Regions from separate parts of the Priestia sp. LL-8 genome, predicted to be linked through region 1. Evidence: riboswitches for the same ligand, from Rfam matches in the RefSeq annotation. Region 1 holds a riboswitch; the other holds the start of a gene.
What was found. Region 1 has a riboswitch for S-adenosylmethionine ahead of U9R83_RS06065 (hypothetical protein). Riboswitches for the same ligand answer to the same signal wherever they lie in the genome.
Positions count from the first base shown of each region.

Region 2: it holds a riboswitch for S-adenosylmethionine, as region 1 does, so the genes downstream of both, U9R83_RS10935 (Na+/H+ antiporter NhaC family protein) here and U9R83_RS06065 (hypothetical protein) in region 1, are expected to answer to the same signal.

Region 1 is NZ_JAZAQH010000001.1:1,196,814-1,199,977, forward strand. Features, by position in the region: gene U9R83_RS06055 (GNAT family N-acetyltransferase) at 1-123, shown strand, start outside; gene U9R83_RS06060 (amidohydrolase) at 171-1,325, shown strand; SAM riboswitch class I at 1,389-1,490, shown strand; gene U9R83_RS06065 (hypothetical protein) at 1,558-1,800, shown strand; gene U9R83_RS06070 (M20/M25/M40 family metallo-hydrolase) at 2,272-3,164, shown strand, end outside.
Region 2 is NZ_JAZAQH010000001.1:2,154,231-2,157,394, reverse strand. Features, by position in the region: gene U9R83_RS10935 (Na+/H+ antiporter NhaC family protein) at 96-1,406, opposite strand; SAM riboswitch class I at 1,492-1,598, opposite strand; gene U9R83_RS10930 (ABC transporter permease) at 1,700-2,467, opposite strand; gene U9R83_RS10925 (ABC transporter ATP-binding protein) at 2,460-3,164, opposite strand, start outside.

The DNA.
Region 1 (3,164 bases):
CCTTGGTTAGTTGAGATGTATGAACGAAAAGGATATGTTCAAGCTAAAGAAAAGCACCTTGCAGAAGGTTATACGACCATATTTCTTTATAAAAAACTTAATGAGATACACTCTTTGTCGTAAAAGATAGAGAAGTGCTCCAAATTAAGACATGTGAAAGAGTGATAAATATGACAGATCAATTACTACTAAATAAGCTAATAGACATACGCCGTGAGCTGCACCGGTTTCCAGAGCTTTCAATGAAAGAATATGAAACAACTAAACGTATTAAAAAGTGGTTAAAGCACTTTGATATTTCTATAGCGGATGCGTTCCATTTAGACGTAGGAGCAGTAGCAGAAATTGTGGGAGGAAAGCCGGGACCTACTATCGCTATTCGAGCTGATATTGATGCGTTGCCAATTAAAGAAAAAACCAATCTGCCATTTGCATCTGAAGTGAACGGTGTTATGCACGCATGCGGACATGATTTTCATACGGCTTCTATAATCGGAGCAGCCATCCTTCTTAAAGAGCGTCAGCAGGAGCTTTGCGGTACGGTTCGATTTATCTTTCAGCCTGCCGAAGAAACGGCTTCTGGGGCAAAAATGCTAGTTGAAAAAGGTGTGCTCGAAGGAGTGGAAGCAATCTTTGGGATGCATAACAAACCGGATCTTCCTGTAGGAACCATTGGTATCAAACCAGGACCTTTAATGGCAAGTGTTGATCGTTTTGAAATTGACGTCAAAGGAGTAGGAGGTCACGCGGGTATTCCTGAAAAAACAATAGATCCGATTGCTGCTGCTGGTCAAATTGTTACTAGTTTACAAACCATTGTCAGCCGTAATCTCAGCCCATTTCAAAATGTTGTTGTCAGCATAACTCAAATCCATGGAGGGAGCTCGTGGAACGTCATTCCTGACAAAGTAACGCTTGAAGGAACGGTGCGTACCTTTCAAGAAGAAGCGAGAGAAAAAATACCGGCTCTTATGAAACGAACTGCTGAAGGGATTGGCGCAGCTTTCGGGGCTTCAGTAGACGTTAAATGGTATCCGTATCTTCCTGTAGTAAACAATGATGATAGGCTGGAAAAACTGGCTATTAAAGCCGCAGAGGATATTAGTTATCAAGTCGTAGCAGCTGAACAATCGCCTGGAGGAGAAGATTTTGCCGTATATCAGCAGCATGTACCAGGATTTTTTGTATGGATGGGTACAGCTGGAGAATATGAATGGCATCATCCTTCTTTTTCATTAAATGAAGAGGCATTACTTGTAGCAGCTTCTTATTTTGCTAATCTAAGCTTTCATTTTTTGAATTCATTCCATTACCCAAAAAATTAAAATATTTTCATTTTTCTATTTACGCGGATGGAATTGTTTGATAAAATAAATTTTAAATTAAAAAAGTTATCACGAGTGGACGAGAGATCTGGCTCTTTGACTCCACAGCAACCTACGAATGTAAGGTGCTCCTACCAGCAAAGCATGTGCTTTGGGTGATAAAACGGGTGAAAAACTCATTTTGCATCAAAGCAAAATGAGTTTTTTTATTTTTCTAAAAGGAGAGGGTTTTATGAGTCATACAGCAGTTGCAGCATATACAGGAGAGAAAGCATTAAAGGAAGCAGTGAAATTATTAGGAAAGCATTATCAAGTAGCTTATCGTGAATTAGAAACATTTTATGAAATTGTGGTCGAAAACCATGTTCGTACATATGCTGTAGGCATAGATATTAAAGATGTACAAAAAGCAAATGAACTAGAAATTTATTCATCATGCTGTTCCAAGCTTGAGCGAGTAGGCTGTCTTTTATAGAAGAAGTTTGCTCGCGCCTCTATTTTTTTAGTGTTTTTAAATAGAAAGCATGGTTTTTGACAAGCAAAGAATCTGGTGGGTATAATCAATACTCACTAGCTTTTAAAATTAATCATAAATTGTCGAAATTTTTACACAAATTGAAGGTTACATTCGAAATGAATTGTGGTATGTTATAAAACAAGAATATTTTATGAAAGGAGCATTGAAATGGAAATGTCTCTTGAACACGGAAACGATGCAGGAAGTGAACAGCTTATTGATCGTATCCTAGACTTTTTAGAAGATGACGCAAAGTAAAAAAAAGAGTGTGCGGTGCTATCCCTAGCCGCGCACTCTTTTTTTTATCATGTGCGTAAAGGCAGCGCCATACTATGATACATAGGGAGAGATTGAAAGGGTCTCTGTCAAAGGGATTGACGAATGGTTTTGTTTGATAGAAAATTTAGAAAAAGGAAAGAGATGAAGGGTATGTCGAACAAAACATCTTTGTATCAAACAAAAGAACAGTTAAAAAAACTTGTAAGCGAATTGGTTTCTATACCTAGCGTGACAGGAACGATGGCAGAAGTGGAAATGGCTGAATCGATAGCGTCGTATTTATTGAAGCTGCCTTACTTTCAAAAAAACGAGCAAGTCGAGCTTCATTCAACAGGAGACGGGCGGTCGATTGTCACAGCTTTTGTTCAAGGGAAAAATACGAACAAAACAGTTGTACTAGTAAGTCATTACGATGTAGTGGATGTACAAGATTATGGACAGTGGAAAAAGGATGCTTTTCACGCTGATACATTAACGAGTACTTTTTATAGCCACATGGAACAAGTTCCCGCGCACGTACAAAAAGATATGATAAAAGGAGACTGGCTTTTTGGCCGAGGAACGATGGACATGAAAGCAGGCATTGCCCTTCACATCAGTATGGTTGAACGAGCATGCAACGGAGAGTTTGACGGAAACATCCTGCTGCTGTCGGTACCGGATGAAGAAGTAAATTCGCTTGGGATGAGAAAAGCAGTCCCTGTTCTTTTAGAACTTGCCCGCAAACATCAGCTGGATTTTTCTCTCATGCTAAATGCAGAACCAGTGTTCAGCCGCTATCCTGGTGATCAAACGAACTATGTGTACTCAGGATCGATTGGGAAGATCATGCCAAGCTTTTTGTGTTATGGAAAAGAAACTCATGTAGGGGAACCGCTAGCTGGTTTAAATGCTAATTTACTAGCTTCTTATTTAGCAAAAGAAATAGAATTAAACGTTGATTTTTGCGAAAAAGTAAGAGATGAAACGAGTCCACCTCCTACGGTGCTGGTACAAAAAGATTTAAAAGAAGAGTATTCCGTTCAAGTTCCTCACTCTGCCGT
Region 2 (3,164 bases), 960 kb from region 1:
TAACACAACAAAAAAAACGAACCACTAATCAAACATCTTGATCAATGGTTCGTTTTTCACTTCATCTAAAATACTTTCGTTCCAGCCTCTTTAGATTAAGCAGCCTCTTTAGATGATTTTGATTTTTTATTTAAACGTGGAAAGCCAATTACAATCGCAATGATACCGCAAACCGCTGTTAACATTGGATAGAATGTAAATGGAATAATCTCAATCGGTGAAACTTTAGCAAATCCTGCTGCTAGAAGCATTTGTGCACCGTAAGGGATAAGCCCTTGAACGCTGCATGAAAACAAGTCGAGCAGACTGGCTGATTTACGATTATCAATTGAATACTTATCAGAGATTTCTTTCGCTAACGGACCTGCTGTAATAATTGAAATCGTGTTATTAGCCGTGGCTAAATTAGTTAAACTTACCAATCCAGCGATACTGAATTCTCCGCCTTTTTTTGTTTGAATGCGTCGTGTTAATAAGTTCAATAAGAACTGAATACCGCCGTTATAGCGAATGAGTTCAACCATTCCGCCAATTAAAAGAGATAAAATAATTAATTCCGACATTCCGCCAATACCTTCTGTCACAGTTTTAGCAAGAGAAGAAAGCGTGTAGCTTCCGTCAGCTAATCCAATCACGCCGGCTAATACAATTCCTCCGGTTAAAATGCTTAATACGTTTGCACCAAATATGGCAGCAACTAGTACGCCGACATAAGGCAAGATTTTAAACCAGCTAAAATCTTTAATTTCTACTGATGATGTATTGCCTAGCGTCATTACAAGTAATAAAACTACCGTAACAATCGCTGCAGGAAGTACGATAAAAAAGTTTACTTTTAATTTATCTGACATATTTGTTTTTTGCGTACGAACTGCTGCAATGGTCGTATCAGAGATTACGGATAAATTATCTCCAAACATTGCACCACCAACAACGGCAGCAATTGCCAATGTAATGGATACATGCGCCTGCTCACTGATTCCTACAGCGATAGGCCCTAATGCAGCGATTGTTCCCATTGACGTTCCCATCGAAATTGAAATGAATGCGCCAATAACAAAGATTCCGACTACCACTAAGCTTTGCGGAAGAACAGACAGAGCTAAGTTTACCGTTGAATCAACAGCTCCCATGCCTTTAGCGACTTGAGAAAAAGCACCTGCTAAAATAAAAATAAGTACCATAATAATGATATCAGGATGCCCTGCTCCTTTAGCAAATCGTTCCACTTTTACATTAAGTGAATCTTTGCGGTTCATAGCCAGCGCCACAATGGCTGCAATGATAATGGCTACTAATACAGGCAGCTTATAAAAATCTCCCGTTATGATTCCTGATCCGACAAACAGGACTAAAAAGACGCCCAGCGGTAACAGCGCCCAGCCGTTTCCTTTTTGTTGTTCCATTCTTAACACCTCTTGTTTACGTAATAAAAAAAGACCTCTTCTTATTGATAAGAAGAGGTCTCTTATTTGTATCATAAGATTACCCTTCTCATCTTCCAAACGAAACATCGTCTGCTGGATTTGGCACCGCACTGCGTACAGCCAGTTGCCGAGACATCATAGGGCCAGTCCCTCCGTCTCTCTTGATAAGAAGTTTATAGTTGTTTTAAAAATAGTCTTTCACTACTGTAATCTCTTTTTATTTAATTGTCAAATGCTATTTTAGAAAAATATATAGTGTGAAAATTCCCACATCAATTAGCTACGTCTCGTTTTAAAAACGCCACCCAAGCTACGCCCATGAAGAAGACAAAGTGTGCAACTAAGATGAAGATTGAAAATGGAATTGTCATGCCGTCAAACATCGTCTTCATTCCGTCCATATACTGCACAAAGTTTGTGTTGGCGAACAGTAAAAATTTCCCCCACCATAAACCAAACTGTGATACTATCCCAGTTACTGCTTTCGCCCCGATACTTACGACAATAGCTAGACTTGAAGCAAGCGCACTGTTTCTAAATAAAGACGACAGCATGAATGCGAACGTCATCATCATAAACGTTTCCATATACGCACTGTCATACGTAAGCGTAATGTTTTTAAGCAGCTGTGCATCTCCTTCTAGACTGGTAAATCCAAAGAACAATGCTCCCCATACAAACGAAAAAAGTAAATAGCTCAGTAAGTAATACAAGCTAATTAAAATGAGCGTTATGTACTTGGACGTTAAAATCGTTGAGCGTCTAGCTGGACGAATTAAAAGAAGCTTAATGGTACCTGCTTCAAACTCTTTTGCAACCATTGACCCTCCAACAGCAAGCGCGAAAAATTGAACGAGAATCAGCATACCTGAACTAAATGACAGGAAGTTCAAAATGTTGTCTTCTGTTCCTGCACTGTTTGCTACTTTTTTCATTAAAAGAGCCATACAAAGAGTTAAAATGCCGATTGTAATAAACGTGATTTTTGTACTTCTTTTGTGAAACCATTTCATGTGTTCATTTTGAATTAGCTTAAGCATGGTGCTCTCCTTCCGTAACGGACATAAACGAATCTTCAAGCGTCTCATACACAGGGGTAATTCGGTAGACTAAAATATCGCTGTCCACTAATTTTTTATTCACAGCTGGAATTTGCTCTTTTACAATCGCCACGTCGATACTATGTGATCTCACCGTTACTTCAAATTCTTGTGATAAAAGATCCGTTGCTTTTTGTGCATCAGACACTTCAAATTCTACGTACATTCCTTGATCTTGACGATTTGGAGATAGATCTTGAATAGCTTTTAACTCGCCGTTTTGAATAATACCAACGCGGTCACATAGTGCTTCTACCTCTTTTAATAAGTGGCTCGCGATTAAAATTGAAATTCCTTCTTCCCTGCAAAGCGTTTGTAAATATGTACGAAATTCTCTCATTCCCGCTGGGTCTAGACCGTTTGTTGGCTCGTCTAGTAAAAGCAATGCAGGTTTATGTAAAATAGCTTGAGCTACTCCTAAACGCTGTCTCATCCCAAGAGAATACGTCTTCACTTTTGCATGAATGCTGTTTTCAAGTTTTACTAAAGCAATCACTTCATCCAAGCGTTCTGATGTGATCCCTTCATGCATATTCGCAAAGTGTTTTAAATTTTGATAGCCCGTCAGATAATCATAGAACTCAGGGTTTTCAATAATCGCTCCAATTGATTTCATAGCTGATGTAAACTGTTCCTT